4 regions of the Monashia sp. HAY1-11D genome follow, and region 2 is predicted to be linked to each of the others. Evidence: riboswitches for the same ligand, from Rfam matches in the RefSeq annotation. Region 2 holds a riboswitch; each other region holds the start of a gene.
The links. Region 2 has a riboswitch for S-adenosylmethionine ahead of AC1VM9_RS21020 (bifunctional o-acetylhomoserine/o-acetylserine sulfhydrylase). Riboswitches for the same ligand answer to the same signal wherever they lie in the genome.
Positions count from the first base shown of each region.

Region 1 (4,182 bases), 1.2 Mb from region 2:
CCGACCCCGCCCGACCGCCGCCACCCGTCTCGCCGCGGGATCGCAAACACACCGAGCAGCTGCCAGGTGGTCCCTGGTATTCCCGGACCCACCTGGCAGCTGTTCGGTGTGTTGCGGGGTGACGGGGGTCAGGCGGCGAGAGACCCGGTCCGGTTCACCAGGGGCGCTCGACCTCGACGTCGCGGGGGTCCGTGCCCTCGACCGTCCACCCGGCGGCCGTCCGGGTCCACGTCCGCGACGGTCCTTCGCCCACGAGCGCGGCCACGGCCGAGACGAGACGCTCCACGCCCTCGGCCGTGCTGCCGAGCCCGACGCTGGCGCGCACCGCGGTCTGGGGACGCTCGCCCCACGGGTCCTCGAGCAGCTCGTCGACGAGCAGGTGCGCACAGAACTTGCCGTCGCGCACACCGATGCCGTGCTCGACCGAGAGCACCTGCGACACGAGCGAGGGGTCGAAGCCGGACACCGTGAAGGCGACGACACCGACCCGGTCGTGGTCGTCGCCGAAGATCGAGAGCACCTCGACGCCCAGGACCGCCTCGAGGCCGGTGCGCAGTCGCTCGAGCAGCGCCTCCTCGTGGGCCTCGATGGCGGCGCGGTGGCGTTCGATCGTCGAACAGGCCGCCGCGAGGGCGATGGCGCCGATGACGTTGGGGCTGCCGCCCTCGTGGCGCGCCGGGCCCGTGGCCCACTCCGTGGCCGTCTCGGTGACCGTCCGGGTCGCGCCGCCGCCGGGCAGGTAGGGTGCGCCGGCGTCGAGCCAGTCACGACGCCCGGCGAGCACGCCGGCACCGAAGGGGGCGTAGGTCTTATGGCCGGAGAAGGCCACCCAGTCGGCGTCCCACGCGGCGAGGTCGATGCGGCGGTGCGCGGACAGCTGCGCGGCGTCGACGGCGATCCGGGCGCCGTGCTCGTGGGCGAGACGGGCGAAGCGCTCCACCGGCCACACCTCACCGGTGACGTTGGACGCCGCCGTCAGCACCACGAGGCGGTGCCGGCCCGGGTGCTCGGCGAGGGCCTCGTCGAGCAGGTCGAGCGCGTCGTCGGTGCTCTGGGGGATCGGCAGGCGCACCGTGCGCGAACGGCCCCAGGGCAACAGCGTCGAGTGGTGCTCGCTGCCGAAGACGAAGACCACGGCGCGGCTCGGCAGGGCGTGGGCGAGCACCGACCACGAGTCGGTGGTCGTGCGGGTGAAGACGACCTGGTCGTCCTCGCGGGCGCCGACGAACCGGGCCACCTCCTCACGCGCCTGCTCGTACCAGGCGCTCGTCAGCCGCGAGGCGAACCCGGCACCGCGGTGCACCGACGAGTACGTCTCGAGGGCGCGGTCGACGGCGTCCTTCACGGTCTGGAGGGCGGGGGTCGACGCCGCGTGGTCGAGGTTGGCGTAGGCCACCTCGCCCCGGGTCGTGGGCACGCGCAGGTCCGCGCCGACGACACGCGGCAGGGCCTCGCCCTCGGCGACGACGCGGAGGGCTCGGGTGCGGACGACCGGGGCGGGGCCGCCGCCGCAGAGGGTCGTCGTGGTGGGAAGGGCCGACATGGCAGTGCTCCTCGCGAGTCCAGGGACCCACCCGGTGCAGGTCCGCGCTTGCCGACCTCGAGGAGAAACCAGCCGAGGACGGCCTGGTCGTCACCCGGAGCACCCCACCGCGGAGGAGGGTTGCTGGCCAGCGAGCCGGGGCTTGTCGCTGACACTCTTGACCTGGCGAAGACCATAGGCGCCGGCCTGTCCGGGTGTCCACCCAGCGGGCCCACGGTGTCGGAATCTGAGACGGCACCGACTCGCGCCCGCGGCCACGGTCCGGCGAATCGGTCGTGGTGCGCGTGTGACGCGTGAGTTGAGAGGGACGCTGGCGTACGGTGCGACCATGGCGACACGTCCGTCCACCAGCCAGCGAACGAGCCCCGCCGCGGCCGCGCGCGCGAAGGGCTCGTCGTCGCGCCCGCCGGCGGCCCGCTCGACCCGCCCCGCACAGCGCAAGCCGGCCGCTGCCCGCAGGGGCCAGTCCAAGGGGCCGACGAAGACGCGGGGCGGCGGCCTGCCGTTCCCCCTCAACGCGGTGCGCAACACGTGGATGGGCGTCTCGCACCTGGCCGGTGGCGCGGTGCGCCGGGTCGGGCACAGCGCGGCCGACCTCGAGCCCGAGCACAAGCGCGACGGCATCGGCTTCGCCCTCATCGCCCTCGCCGTCGTCGTCGCGGCCCGCGAGTGGTGGGGCGTCTCGGGCACGTTCGGCCAGGTCGTCCACGCCGTCTTCGCCGGCACCTTCGGGCGGGTCGCGTACGCCGTCCCGCTCGTGCTGCTGGCCCTCGGCCTGCGGATGCTCCGCGCCCCCCAGGACGAGGCCGCGACCAACCGCATCGTCGTCGGCACGATCACCCTGACGTTCGCCGCGTGCGGCCTGTCGCACCTCGCCGACGGCATCCCCAACCCGCCCGACGGGGCCGACGGCATGCGCGCCGCCGGGGGCATCATCGGCTTCCTCGCCTCGAGCCCGCTCGCCGCGGCCGTCTCCACCTACGGGGCGACCGTCCTGCTCGTGCTCCTCGGCGTCTTCGGCCTGCTTGTCATCACGGCGACGCCGGTCAACATGGTCCCGACCCGCCTGCGCCAGCTCAAGGCGCTCGTCATCGACCGCGGCACGCATCCCCACGGGGCCGACGCCGGGGACGGGGCGGAGGCCGACGCCCCGGCGGCCGCGCTCAAGCGGGCCCGCCGCAAGCCCGTCGACCTGTCCGAGCGCGACGGCGACGAGGCCTTCCGCCAGGCGGCGCAGAAGGAGGCCGACGACGCCCCCACCAAGCGGCTGCGCCCGGGCGAGAAACGTCCGACCGCGCCCGGCGTCCTCGCACCGCGACCGAGCGGCGAGAAGGTGATCGACGCCACGGACCCGAAGACCCACGGGGCCCCCGACACGAGCAAGGTCGGACCCAAGGCCGAGCTCGTGCCGCCGCCGATGTCCGAGATGCCGTCGCGCGTCGAGCAGCTGAGCCTCGGTGGGGACATCACCTACCGCCTGCCCGACCAGGCGATGCTCAAGCCGGGGTCGCCGCACAAGACGCGCAGCGAGACGAACGACGCCGTCGTCGAGTCCCTGACGAACGTCTTCGAGCAGTTCGACATCGACGCCGCGGTCACCGGCTTCACCCGCGGCCCGACGGTGACCCGCTACGAGGTCGAGCTCGGCTCGGGCACCAAGGTCGAGCGCGTCACAGCGCTGAGCAAGAACATCGCGTACGCCGTCGCCTCGGCCGACGTGCGCATCCTCAGCCCGATCCCCGGCAAGTCGGCCATCGGCATCGAGATCCCCAACACCGACCGCGAGAACGTCGCGCTCGGCGACGTCCTGCGCAGCCAGACCGCGCGCAGCAACGAGCACCCCATGGTCATGGGCGTCGGCAAGGACGTCGAGGGCGCCTACGTCATCGCCAACCTCGCCAAGATGCCCCACCTGCTCGTGGCCGGCGCCACCGGCTCGGGCAAGTCGAGCTTCGTCAACTCGATGATCACCTCGATCCTCATGCGCTCGACGCCGGAGGAGGTCCGTCTCATCCTCGTCGACCCCAAGCGCGTGGAGCTGACCGCGTACGAAGGCATCCCGCACCTCATCACGCCGATCATCACCAACCCGAAGAAGGCCGCGGAGGCCCTCCAGTGGGTCGTCAAGGAGATGGACCAGCGCTACGACGACCTCGCGGCGTTCGGGTTCAAGCACGTCGACGACTTCAACAAGGCGGTCCGGGCCGGCAAGGTCAAGCCGCTGCCCGGCTCGGAGCGGCAGATCACCACCTACCCGTACCTGCTCGTCGTCGTCGACGAGCTCGCCGACCTCATGATGGTCGCCCCGCGCGACGTCGAGGAGTCGGTCGTGCGCATCACGCAGCTGGCGCGGGCCGCCGGCATCCACCTCGTCCTCGCCACGCAGCGCCCGTCGGTCGACGTCGTCACCGGCCTCATCAAGGCCAACGTGCCGAGCCGCATGGCCTTCGCCACGTCCTCGCTCGCGGACTCGCGCGTCGTGCTCGACCAGCCGGGCGCCGAGAAGCTCATCGGCCAGGGCGACGCCCTCTTCCTGCCGATGGGCGCCAGCAAGCCGATGCGGGTGCAGGGTGCGTGGGTCAACGAGTCGGAGATCCACGAGGTCGTCAAGTTCGTCACGACCCAGCTCAAGCCGAACT
Region 1 is NZ_CP200320.1:3,305,359-3,309,540, forward strand. It holds gene AC1VM9_RS15270 (aminotransferase class V-fold PLP-dependent enzyme) at 155-1,543, opposite strand; SAM riboswitch class IV at 1,583-1,706, opposite strand; gene AC1VM9_RS15275 (FtsK/SpoIIIE family DNA translocase) at 1,872-4,182, shown strand, end outside.
Region 1: it holds a riboswitch for S-adenosylmethionine, as region 2 does, so the genes downstream of both, AC1VM9_RS15270 (aminotransferase class V-fold PLP-dependent enzyme) here and AC1VM9_RS21020 (bifunctional o-acetylhomoserine/o-acetylserine sulfhydrylase) in region 2, are expected to answer to the same signal.

Region 2 (4,182 bases):
CCGTGCCGCCGACCGGGCTGCGGCGACCGCCGCCCTGCGCGAGCTCATCCTCGCCGGCGAGCGCTACCGCCTCGCCGCGGCCGAGCACCTCGACCTCACCGTCAACGAGAGCCGCGCCATCAGCTACCTGCTGGCCCGCGGGTCGATGGGCCAGACCGAGCTGTCCCAGGCCCTGGGACTCACGACGAGCTCGACGACCACGCTCGTCGACCGGCTCGAACGCCGCCACCTCGTCGAGCGGGTGGCCGACCCGGCCGACCGGCGTCGGAGCACGGTGCGCATCCCCGAGGCCGACCTGCGCCGGCTCGGGCAGGTGCACGACTGGGTGCCGCACACCTTCGACACGCTCGACCCGGCGAGCCTGCCGCATGTCACGGAGGTCCTCACGACCATCACCGAGGCGCTGCGGGGCGTCGCGGCCGACATCCACGCCTCCAGCTCGAGCACCCGCGGGAACCGGCGCCGGCACTGAGCCTCGTCGCCCGGTCAGCCCTTGAGCAGCTGGCGTGCCATGACGATGCGCTGGACCTGGTTGGTGCCCTCGTAGATCTGGGTGATCTTGGCGTCGCGCATCATCCGCTCGAGCGGGAAGTCCTGGGTGTAGCCGGCTCCCCCGAGCAGCTGCACGGCGTCGGTCGTCACCTTCATCGCGACGTCCGACGCGTAGCACTTGGCCGCTGCCCCGAAGAACGAGAGGTCCTTGTCACCGCGTTCGGACTTGGCCGCCGCGACATAGACCATCTGGCGCGCGGCCTCGAGCTCCATCGCCATGTCGGCGAGCATGAACTGGATCCCCTGGAAGTCGGCGATGTGCTTGCCGAACTGCTTGCGGTCCTTGACGTAGGCCAGCGCGACGTCGAGCGCCCCCTGGGCGATGCCGACGGCCTGCGCGCCGATGGTGACGCGCGTGTGGTCGAGGGTGCGCAGCGCGATCTTGAGGCCGTCACCGACCTGGCCGACGACGCGGTCACCGGGGATCCGGACGTCGTCGAAGTGCAGCTCGCGGGTCGGGCTGCCCTTGATGCCGAGCTTGCGCTCCTTCTCGCCGAAGGTGAACCCCGGGTCGGACTTCTCGACGACGAAGGCCGTGACGTTGCCACCCCGGGGACCGTCGGGGTCGGTGACGGCGAGGACCGTGTAGTACTCGGACACACCGGCATTCGTGATCCACGACTTCTGGCCGTTGAGCACCCAGCCGTCGCCGTCCTGCCGGGCGCGGCACTTCATGGACGCGGTGTCCGAGCCGGCCTCGCGCTCGGAGAGCCCGTACGAGAACGTCGTCCGGCCCTGGGCCAGGGGCGGGAGGTAGCGTCCCTTGAGCTCGTCGCTGCCGTCGAGGATGAGCGGGAGCGAGCCGAGCTTGTTGACGGCGGGGATGAGCGAGGCGGACGCGTCGACGCGGGCGACCTCCTCGATGACGATGCACGTCGCGAGCGCGTCGGCGCCGACGCCGTCGTACTCCTCCGGCACGTGGGGGGCGAAGAAGTCCGAGGCCACGAGGGCGTCGTGCGCCTCCTGCGGGTAGCGGGCCTCCGCGTCGACCGCCGCCGCGAAGGGCGCGATCTTGTCCTCGGCCACGGCGCGTACGGCCTCCCGCAGCGCCTCGTGGTCCTCGCTGGTGCGGTACAGGTCGAAGTCGGCGTTCGTGCTCACGGCCTGATCCTACTCACGGGTTCGGATTAGTAGGACGTCCTCGTGATCGACGCCACGAGTACCGCGCCGCGGCGCACTTTCCGACGCGGAAGCGGCCCCGACGCCGCCAGTACCGCGCCACGGCGCGGCTTCCGCGGGAGGTGGCCGCCACCCCTCGGACACCGGCTCCCACTCCTCGGACGCCGCTGTCTACACTGCGGGCAGGTCATGAGCGCCAGCGCCAAGCCCCGGCTCGCTGGCCGGCAACCCTCCCAACCGCGGCGGGGTGCCCCGGGTGAGGACCTGGCCCGACGTCGACAGCCGGCGCGGGCAAGCGCGGAGACCCTCTCCCCGCACCGAGCCGTCGGTGCGCCGGGCCGTCGGGACGACGACCGGTCATCGACCCGAACCAGGAAGAGCAGACCACGATGACCGAGCCGAACTGGTCCTTCGAGACCAAGCAGATCCATGCCGGACAGAGCGCCGACAGCGCGACCGGTGCGCGCGCCCTGCCGATCTACCAGACGACGAGCTACGTCTTCGACGACACCGACCACGCGGCGAACCTGTTCGGGCTCAAGGAGTTCGGCAACATCTACACGCGGATCATGAACCCGACGACGGATGTCGTGGAGCAACGCATCGCCGCACTCGAGGGCGGTGTCGGGGCCCTCCTCGTCGCCTCGGGACAGTCGGCCACCACCCTGGCCCTGCTCAACATCGCCGAGGCCGGTGACCACATCGTCGCCTCGCCGAGCCTCTACGGCGGCACCGTCAACCTGCTGAGGTTCACGTTCCGCAAGCTCGGCATCGAGGTGAGCTTCGTCGAGGACCCCAGCTCGGTCGACGCGTGGCGTGCCGCCGTGCGGCCGAACACGAAGGCGTTCTTCGGCGAGACGATCGCCAACCCGAAGGCCGAGGTGCTCGACATCGAGGCGGTCGCGGCGGTCGCGCACGAGCACGGCGTCCCCCTCGTCGTGGACAACACCATCGCGACCCCGTACGTCATCCGCCCGATCGAGTGGGGCGCCGACGTCGTCGTCCACTCCGCGACGAAGTACCTCGGCGGTCACGGCACGTCCATCGCCGGCGTCATCGTCGACGCGGGCCGGTTCGACTACGGCGCCGACCCGGAGCGGTTCCCGAACTACAACACCCCCGAGGAGAGCTACCACGGCCTCGTCTTCGCCCGGGACCTCGGCGTCGGCAGCCCGCTCGGGGCCAACCTCGCCTACATCCTCAAGGCGCGTGTGCAGCTGCTGCGGGACCTCGGGCCGGCCGCGGCACCGTTCAACGCGTTCCTCATCGCCCAGGGCCTCGAGACGCTGTCGCTGCGCATCGAGCGCCACCTCGCGAACGCCACCAGGGTCGCTGCCTACCTGCAGGGTCACCCCCAGGTGGAGCGGGTCGTGTGGGCGTCGCTGCCGGACAGCCCCTCCCACGCCACGGCGCAGAAGTACGCGCCCCGTGGCGCGGGCGCGGTGCTCTCGTTCGAGATCGCCGGTGGTCTCGATGCCGGCAAGAGGTTCGTCGAGGCGCTGACCCTGCACAGCCACGTCGCGAACATCGGCGACGTGCGGTCCCTGGTCATCCACCCCGCCTCGACGACCCATTCGCAGGGCCCCGAGGAGGACCGCCTCGCGGCGGGCGTCACGCCGGGTCTCGTTCGCCTCGCCGTGGGCATCGAGCACATCGACGACATCCTCGCCGACCTCGAGCAGGGTTTCGCGGCCGCGAAGCCCTGAGCACCGGCGGAAGCCGGGGTGTGGCGGGTCGGCACGGCTGGCAGCATGTCGGCCATGCCGATCCGCTACCCCGCTCCCCTGCGTCCCGGCGACCGGGTCGGTGTCACCTCGCCGAGCTCGGGCGTCCAGGACCGCCTGTGGGGTCGGTTCACCCATGCCGTCCGGTGCCTGCGCGACCGCGGGTTCGACGTGGTGGTGGGCGAGCTCAACCACGCAACGAGTCACGTCAGCGGGCCGCGTGAGGCACGCGCGGCCGAGCTCATGTCGATGCTCACCGACCCCACGATCAGGGCCGTGGTGCCGCCCTGGGGTGGTGAGACCGGCATCGACCTGCTCGACCTGCTCGACCTGGACGCCGTCTCGTCCGCCGAGCCGACGTGGTGCGTCGGCTTCTCCGACACCTCGACGTGGCTGACCCCGCTCACCCTCACCACCGGCCTGGCCACGATCCACGGGCAGAACCTCATGGACACCCCGTACGTCCTGCCCGACGGCATCCTGCACTGGGTCGACGTCGCGTCGGCCTCAGCCGGCGAAGAGCTGGTGCAGCGCTCCCCCGGGCGGTTCCGCTCCGGCGGCTGGGACGACTACGCCGCCGACCCGACGGTCTCGCGGATGACCCTCGACGGACGCGGTACGTGGACCCGCATCGACCCGGGGCACGAGGGTGAGCCCGCGGGCTTCTCGGGGCGGCTCGTCGGTGGCTGCGTCGAGACGATCAGCTTCCTCGCCGGCAGCACCTACGGCGACACGAGCACCTTTGCCGCACGGCACGCCCCGGAGGGCCTCGTCGTCCTGCTCGACA
Region 2 is NZ_CP200320.1:4,547,010-4,551,191, forward strand. It holds gene AC1VM9_RS21010 (MarR family winged helix-turn-helix transcriptional regulator) at 1-472, shown strand, start outside; gene AC1VM9_RS21015 (acyl-CoA dehydrogenase family protein) at 487-1,653, opposite strand; SAM riboswitch class IV at 1,857-1,975, shown strand; gene AC1VM9_RS21020 (bifunctional o-acetylhomoserine/o-acetylserine sulfhydrylase) at 2,031-3,377, shown strand; gene AC1VM9_RS21025 (LD-carboxypeptidase) at 3,432-4,182, shown strand, end outside.

Region 3 (4,182 bases), 330 kb from region 2:
GTGCAGGCGGTGCCGCGGCTCGTCCGGGCCACGCTCGACCGCACGTACGCCGGCACGTCGCTGGGCAGGCTCGCGCTCGTCGCGGCGGCGGTCGCCTACGTGGCGTCACCGCTGGACCTCGTGCCGGAGGCCATCCTGCCGGTCATCGGGGTGGCCGACGACGCCGTGGTGCTCACCTGGGTCGTCAAGGCCTTCCTCGAGGAGACCGACCGCTTCATCGCCTGGGAGATCGGCCAGGGGCTGCACCGGCCCGGGACGTCACGCCCGGGTGCTGCCGAGCGGACGCCGCGGACCCGCGCCGAGCAGCCCGGGCAGGCGTCGGAGTCCCCGACCGCACCGGACGACCGCGTGGGGACCGCGCTGGGGACGCCTGCCGACGCGCGGGCCCGGCTCTGGGCCGGCCAGGTCGCCGACGGTCGACGCCGCGACCGTGACGTGACCGGGGCTGCCGCACCGGGCCGTGTCGTCGGGCGGCTGACCGGCTCGACAGGCGCCTCGGGGGCACCGACCGCAGGCGGCCTCGGAGCGCAGCGCCCGGCGGACGGCCCGCGCTCGACCGGCCCGGGTCGATCCGAGGGGGTACGCCTGCCCGAGGGGGTCCGCCAGGCGGCCACCGACTACGTGCTCGAGTCGGTCCGCAAGCGCCTCGAGCGCTGACGCAGCACCGTCGTCCACACCCCCTCCGCGCCTGGCGGCGCGGTCCACAGGCGGCCGGCGGGGGAGTGCCGCTCCGCGCCGGCCGGGGGCAGCCTTCGGGCATGCCGAAGATCTCCCTGTCCGGACCGGCCGACCTGCTGACGGTCCTGCCCTACCACCTCGGTTTCAGGCCCGAGCGCAGTGTCGTCGTGGCCTGCTTCCACGGCCGGCGCCTCGGGCTCGTGGCCCGGCTGGACCTCGTCGCCCCACCCGACGCCGCCGCGGCGGCTGCGCAGATCCTGCCCGCCCTGGTGCGCGAGCGGCCGAGCCGCGTCGTCCTCGTCGGGTTCGCCGGCGGCGCCGCCGACGAGGATCCCGCACCGTTGCTCACCGCCCTGGGCGACGCGCTCGAGGCTGAGCTCGTCCCGGTGGGCGACCGGCTCGTCGTGCGCGAGGGCCGCTGGTTCGGGCTCGACTGCGCCTGCTGCCCACCGCCCGGGCGAGCCCTGCCGGACGTGGCCGACGTCCCGGCCGTCGCCGAGTACGTCGCCCTGGGCACCGTCGTGCTGGGCACGCGCCAGCAGCTCGCAGCGCTCGTCGAGCCCCTGCCGACGCAGGACCCGCGTCACGACGACCGGCTCGCCGCGGTCGAGGCGTGGGCCGAGCGGCACGCCCACTCGGATGTCGGGACCGGCGTTGCCGACCGCCGGGCGCGCGCTGCCCTCGTCGACGAGGCACTGGGGGCGTGGGTCCGCCTCGTGCGCCGCGGGCTCGGCACCGAGCCGACGCCGACGACGCTGGCCGCGCTGCTCGGCCCGCTCGTCGACGTCCGCCTGCGCGACCTGCTCGTCGCGTGGGTGTGCCCCGGGACCCTCTCCCTGGAGGCCTGCCCGCGCGACCTCGTCAGCCGGTTGCGCCGCGCACTCGAGGCCGACACGTCCTCCCACGACAGCCTGCCGCGGGACGTGAGGGAGGTCGTGGACGAGGAGATCGAGGAGGACATCGACGAGATGCTGGAGGGGAGCGGCGGGTGGGACCGCGCGCTGACCGAGCGAGTGCGCCTGGCGCGCCTCGAAGAGCTGTGCCGGGCGACCCCCGCCGCGTGTGCGGCACCGGTCCTGGCGGTGGTGGCCGCGTACGCCTGGTGGCTCGGCGACGGCGCCCACGCCTCCGTCGCCGTGGACCGTGCCCTCGAGGTCGACCCGCGGTACCGGCTGGCACAGCTCGTGCGGCAGTCCCTCGACTGGGGCCTGCGTCCCCGCAGCTGCGCCTGACCTGCCCTCCAGCCGTCCAGCCCGTGGACCCGAGGGCCACGCCTCGAGACGCGGTCGCGTATGGTGGTGGCAGGTCATGAGCGCCAGCGCCAAGCCCCGGCTCGCTGGCCGGCAACCCTCCTTCGCGGTGGGGTGCCCCGGGTGAGGACCAGGCCGCACCGGCACGGGACTGCGGCAAGCGCGCACACCCGAGGAGCAGCCAGAATGACTGTGACCCACCGGTCCGGCCAGGTCACGCGCCGTCCGGCCCGACGCCAGCAGGGTGTCGACGGCTCGCAGCCCGTTCGTCCCGACGTCTCGGCCGACCGACGCGGCGACGGCGTCTGGCGCGAGGGGGACCCCGTCGGCAGGCGGCAGTTCGTCGACGTCGGTGACCTCGAGCTCGAGCGCGGGGGCGTCCTTCCCGAGGTCCGGATCGCCTACGAGACGTGGGGCCGGCTCAACGAGGCCCGCGACAACGTCGTCCTCGTCGAGCACGCCCTCACCGGCGACAGCCACGTCGTCGGTGAGGCGGGCGAGGGCCACCCGTCGCCCGGCTGGTGGAACAGCCTCATCGGTCCGGGGCAGGCCGTGGACCCCGAGGACTGGTTCGTCGTCGCCGCCAACGTCCTCGGCGGCTGCCAGGGCTCGACCGGGCCGGCGAGCCCCGCCCCGGACGGGCGCCCCTGGGGCAGCCGCTTCCCGTACGTGACCGTGCGCGACCAGGTCGCCGCCGAGCGGGCGCTGCTGACCGAGCTCGGCATCACGCGGCTTGCCGCGGTCGTCGGAGGTTCGATGGGCGGCATGCGCGCCCTCGAGTGGGCCGTCAGCCACCCCGACGACGTCGACCGCTGTGTCGTGCTCGCCTCCACGCCCTACGCCACGGCCGAGCAGATCGCCTGGTGCCAGCCGCAGCTGCTCGCCATCCGCAGCGACCCCCACTACGCCGGCGGCGACTACTACGACACGGACCACCGTCCCGACACCGGCCTGGGCCTCGCCCGGCGCATCGCGCACGTGACCTACCGCACCGAGACCGAGCTCGACGACCGGTTCGGTCGTCAGGCCCAGCTCGGCGAGGACCCGTTCAGCCTCAGCGAACGCGCCGCCGGCAGAGGGCGTTTCGCCGTCGAGTCCTACCTGGACCACCACGCCGGCAAGCTCGCCCGCCGTTTCGACGCGAACTCCTACGTCGTGCTCACCGAGGCGATGAACTCCCACGACGTCGGCCGCGACCGCGGCGGCATCGAGGCGGCGCTGGCGCGCGTCACGGCCGACTGCACCGTGGTGTCCGTCGACACCGACCGGCTGTACCCCCCGCGGCTGTCGGACGAGCTGCATGCGGCTCTCCCCGTCTCGACGCGCGTCTCGATCACCTCCGCCTACGGACACGACGGCTTCCTCATCGAGGAGGAGCAGGTCGGCTCGGTGGTCCGCGAGGCCCTCGCGCGTCCGCGCTGACCCCGACGCCTCGGCAGGCCCGGCGCGCAACGCGATCCGTCCGAGCGCGCGTGCCGGTGCCCGCGGCCACCTTTTCGGGTACGGTGCGAGCACCCGGTTGTTGCCGTACAAGGAGGTCCGCGAAGTGGCCATCGTCGTCGGATACGTCGCCACCAAGGAGGGACGCGCGGCGCTCAAGCGAGCCGCCGAGGAGTGCGTCCTGAGGGGGACCAAGCTCGTCGTCATCAGCTCCCACCGGGGTGGGAAGGACTTCGACGCCGACGAGGCCAGCGCGTTCGAGGCCGAGCTCGAGCGGGTCACGACCGTGCTCGAGGACAAGGGCCTGGAGCACGAGGTGCGCCAGCTGGTCCGGGGCAACGACCCGGCCGAGGACCTCATCAGCGTCGCGGAGGCGGAGAACGCCGACTTCATCGTCATCGGACTGCGTCGCCGCAGCCCCGTCGGCAAGCTCATCCTCGGCTCCAACGCCCAGCGCATCCTGCTCGACGCGTCCTGCCCGGTGCTCGCCGTCAAGGCCGGCTGAGCCCGCCCCGCCCGCCGGCGGGGTCGTGTCACACCGGGTCGGCACCACCGCGCGGCCCGATCCGTTCGCTCGCACGCCGTTGCGCGTTTTATAATGTCCGAGTACCGGATCGCAAGAGGCACACAGCGAGATCGTCCGAGGGGACCCGACTCCGACAGGCCACGCTCTTCCGGCACGAACCCCCGTTCTCGCTCGTTGTGATGTGGCATGCCCGCGTGCTCACGTCGGCCCGCACCACACGAGACCCGCGATGAAAGGCGACTGCATCCGTGCCGAAGGCAACACCCGCTGGACCCCCGAAGACCCTGC
Region 3 is NZ_CP200320.1:4,214,034-4,218,215, reverse strand. It holds gene AC1VM9_RS19495 (YkvA family protein) at 1-657, shown strand, start outside; gene AC1VM9_RS19490 (DUF4192 domain-containing protein) at 759-1,910, shown strand; SAM riboswitch class IV at 1,983-2,097, shown strand; gene metX (homoserine O-acetyltransferase MetX) at 2,115-3,350, shown strand; gene AC1VM9_RS19480 (universal stress protein) at 3,475-3,873, shown strand.
Region 3: it holds a riboswitch for S-adenosylmethionine, as region 2 does, so the genes downstream of both, metX (homoserine O-acetyltransferase MetX) here and AC1VM9_RS21020 (bifunctional o-acetylhomoserine/o-acetylserine sulfhydrylase) in region 2, are expected to answer to the same signal.

Region 4 (4,182 bases), 3.7 Mb from region 2:
TCCAGTGCACGGAGCACGCGGCCGGACGGGGTGTCCTTGGTTGGGCGGACCTGGAAGTCCTTGGTGACGCCCCGCAGGCAGATGCGGGGAGTGGGCGGGTTTCCCTGGTGTTGTTGGGTGCTCACCGAGCTCACCCGGCCTTCGCGAGCCCGTTGAGCTCGTTCGTGTAGTAGCTGGCGGGGTCGAGCTTCTTGCCGCTGAGGAAGCCCTTCTCCTGCAGCCAGCTGCCCCAGCGGGTGAAGTCGGTATCGGAGATGATGCCGCGGTCGGTCACCGCGACGCTCTTCCAGTACTTGAGGTTGTCGGTGTTCTCGTGGCGGCCGCGCTGCTCGATGATCTTGGTGAACCGGGCGATGACCTGCTCACGCGGGGTGGTGCGCTCCCACTCGATCGCCTTGGCGACGCCGGTGACGAAGTCCTTGGCGGCGTCCGGGTGGTCCTTGATGAACTCGTCGCGTAGGACGTACTGGCCGCCGTTGAAGGCGCCGAAGAGCTCGTAGTCGCTGAACAGGCGGCGCAGTCCGCCCGCTGCGACGGCGTGGTCCTGCAGGACACCACCGAGCGTCCCGACGTCGACCTGACCCCGACGCAGGGCCTGCTCGGTGTCGTTCGGTGGCACGACGACGAGCTGTACCTGCTTGATCTCGTCGGGTGTGAGGCCGTTCTTCTGCAGCCAGGTGTTGATGACGGCCTCGCTGTGCGCGCCGAGCGTGTTGACGGCGATCTTCTTGCCGATGAGGTCCCGTGCCGTCCGGATGGGGCTGTCGGCCCTGACGTAGAAGCCGTTGAAAGTCTTCGCGTCCTCGCCGTAGTAGTTGATGACGGCCTTGACCGGTGCGCCGGCCGTGATCAGCTTGACGACCGCGCCGGCGAAGGCGCCGCCGTAGTCGGTCTGGTTCGTCGCCGCGGACTGGATGTCCTGGGGGCCGCTGATGGTGTTGCCCACCCAGTTGAGCTTGACGACCTTGAAGTAGCCGAGGTCCTCGGCGAGCTCGGGGAGGGTGACGGAGTTGGCCCATCCCTGGTAGCGCAGCGTGACGGGGCCCGAGTCCTTCTGCTCGGCCCCGGAGGCGGAGGAGCAGGCCGAGGCCAGTCCGGCAACGAGGAGGGTCACGGCAGGAAGGGCGAGGATCCGTGTGGGGAACTTCTTCATGTCGGTGCTTCTTTCTGCGGGAATGGACGGGCAAGTGGCGTCGGCGGGTCACGCGGAGGCAGGGCTGGTCCCGGCGGCTGGATCAGAAGGGCAGCCGTGATGATCCGCGCGCCGGGAGGGCATGCCGAGGCGAGTGCCGTACCGGGACTCCGGGAGCAGGCGGGTGTTCCGCGTCAGCTGCAGGTGGTCAGCAGGCCGGCTGCGGAAAGCCTGTAGGCGCGTCCGCGGGCGGCCGCGGATCGACGTCGTTCAGGCATGTCCGCGAGTCGCTGCGCGAAGACGCGATGCGGCGATGGCGGGCAGCAGGACATCCTCGTGGCGTCGCGCAGCCGCGTTTCGGGGGACTTGCTCAGGCGGGACAGAGGGCGCTGCTCACGCGCCGCAGGTCGACGTGGCGTCGGCCGGTGAGCATGTGGTTCATGAGTCGTCCTCGGAAGAGACGTGAGGCAGGAAGCCTCGCGCTTGCGACCACCGGTCGGCGGCCGCCGTGTCATCACCCGGGGCACCCCATCGCGAGGAAGGGTTGCCGTCCAGCGAGCCGGGGCTTGGCACTGGATCTCGTGACCTGTCCTGACAGTAGCGGGACAACGCCAAGACCTACCAGTTCCATAGGAAAAGGTCTCTCATGCCGAGACACGCGTCCCCGCTGGTCGCGGCAAGACGGGTGTCGACGGACGATGCCGCGGGGGGGTCAGACCGCGGGGTGCATGCGCCGGATGTTGGTCCAGCCCGTCCAGCCGCGCTCCTCGAGGAGCTCCAGCAGGTGGTTCGCGCACGGGAAGGACTCGACGAACGCCGCGTCCAACAGGGCGACCAGGTCCTCGCTGACGGGATGTTCGTCCTCGATGCCCACGGCCTCGGCTGCCGCGGCCTCGATGAAGGCGGCGACCCGGTCTGCGAGCGCGGGCAGCCGCGGGTCGTCCGGCCCGCAGTCGGCGAGGTCTCCGATGTCGAGATACAGCCGACGCAGCCCGTCGTGTTCGATCTGGGCGTGCTTGATGGCCATGAGGGCCGGCACGGCATCCGGCATCTGGCCGGCGATCAGGATCCAGCTGTCGCGCTCGACCTCGATCAGCCGCTCCCGGAACCCGAGCTGGCGCATCCGGTCCAGGTACGCGACGGCCTCCGGCGGCAGCGTGAGGCTCTCGCCGGCCGCGAGCTTGGCGATCTGCTGCCGGTGACGTCGGCGCTGGCGGATCTCGGCGCGCAGCCGGCGGTCGATGTCCTCGACGGCCATCGCGAACTCCTCGTCCCGTGCCGTGAGCAGCTCATGCACGCGCGACAGAGGTACGCCGGCGTCGGCCAGGGTGCGGATCTTGACAAGCTCGACCACGGCGGCAGCGTCGTAGCGCCGGTAGCCGGACTGGTCGCGCCCGGGCTCGGGCAGCAGCCCCTTGGCGTGGTAGTGCCGTACCGCGCGTACCGTCACGCCGGCGTACGACGCGAGCTGGCTGATCGTGAGCATGGCGTCATTCTCCTGCCGCGGCGGTGTCATGGCGCTTCGCGGTGTCCACCCGTCGTCGCCTCCCGCCGAGTCAGGCGATCTTGCTGCGGTAGGTGCGCATCGCGAGGGTGTGGGCGACAACCAGCAGGCCGACGCACCAGGCGACGGCTATCCAGGCGTCGTTGCCGACCGGCTGCCCGGCGTAGAGGCCGCGGATGGTGTCGACGATCGAGGTGACCGGCTGGTGCTCGGCGAACCAACGCACGGGACCGGGCATGCCAGAGGTGGGCACGAACGCCGAGCTGATGAACGGTAGGAAGATCAGCGGGTAGGAGAACCCGCTCACCCCGTCGACCGACTTCGCGGTCAGCCCGGGAATCACGGCCAACCAGGTCAGCGCCAGAGTGAACAGGACCAGGATCCCGAGGACCGCAAGCCACGCGAGAACCCCTGCGCCAGAGCGGAATCCCATCGCCAGCGCGACGAGCACGACGAGCGCGAGCGAGACGAGGTTCGCCACGACCGAAGTCAGCACGTGGCCCCACAGCAGCGCCGATCGGGCGATGGGCATCGACTGGAAGCGTTCGACGATGCCCGTCGAGACATCGGTGAAGAGCCGGAAGGCGGTGTAGGCGATGCCGGAGGCCACGGTGATGAGCAGGATCCCGGGCAGCAGGTAGTCGACGTAGCTGCCGCCGCCGACATCGATCGCGCCACCGAAGACATAGACGAAGAGCAACAGCATGGCAATGGGCGTGATAGCGGTGGTGATGATGGTGTCCGGGCTGCGCAGGATGTGGCGCAGCGAGCGCTTGAGCAGGACAGAGGTGTCGCTGAGGAAGTGGGTGGTCATCGCGGGGTCCTTACGTGACGGGATCGCCGTGGCCGACGACCGCTAGGAAGATCTCTTCGAGGGACGGCTGCTTCTCGACGTACTCGACCGTGGCCGGCGGGAGCAGCTGCTTGAGCTCGGCGAGGGTGCCGTTCGCGATGATCCGGCCCTCGTGGAGGATCGCGATCCGGTCGGCCAGGTGCTCGGCCTCGTCGAGGTACTGCGTGGTGAGCAGCACCGTGGTCCCCTGGCCGGCGAGCTGCTGGACGGTCTTCCACACCTCGATCCGCGACTGCGGGTCGAGCCCGGTCGTCGGCTCGTCGAGGAAGAGCACGGGCGGGTTGCCGATCAGGCTCATCGCGATGTCGAGGCGACGGCGCATGCCGCCTGAGTAGGTCGCGACCCTGCGCCCGCCCGCGTCGGTCAGCGCGAACCGCGCCAGCAGACCGTCCGCGACCCTGCCCGGGTCCTCCAGTCGTCGCAGCTGAGCCACGAGCAGCAGGTTCTCCCGCCCGGTGAGGACCTCGTCGACGGCGGCGAACTGCCCGGTGAGGCTGATCGACTCGCGGACCTTCGCCGGTTGGGTGGCGACGTCGAACCCGCTGACGGTGGCGGTCCCGCAGTCCGCCTTGAGCAGGGTCGACAGGATCTTGACGGTGGTGGTCTTGCCGGCGCCGTTGGAGCCGAGCAGCGCGAAGATGGTGCCGGACGGGATGCTCAGATCGACGCCCCGGAGCACCGCGTGGTCGCCGT
Region 4 is NZ_CP200320.1:873,823-878,004, forward strand. It holds gene AC1VM9_RS03970 (ABC transporter ATP-binding protein) at 1-125, opposite strand, end outside; gene AC1VM9_RS03975 (ABC transporter substrate-binding protein) at 131-1,153, opposite strand; gene AC1VM9_RS03980 (putative leader peptide) at 1,503-1,574, opposite strand; SAM riboswitch class IV at 1,607-1,719, opposite strand; gene AC1VM9_RS03985 (MerR family transcriptional regulator) at 1,845-2,618, opposite strand; gene AC1VM9_RS03990 (ABC transporter permease) at 2,689-3,450, opposite strand; gene AC1VM9_RS03995 (ABC transporter ATP-binding protein) at 3,461-4,182, opposite strand, start outside.
Region 4: it holds a riboswitch for S-adenosylmethionine, as region 2 does, so the genes downstream of both, AC1VM9_RS03980 (putative leader peptide) here and AC1VM9_RS21020 (bifunctional o-acetylhomoserine/o-acetylserine sulfhydrylase) in region 2, are expected to answer to the same signal.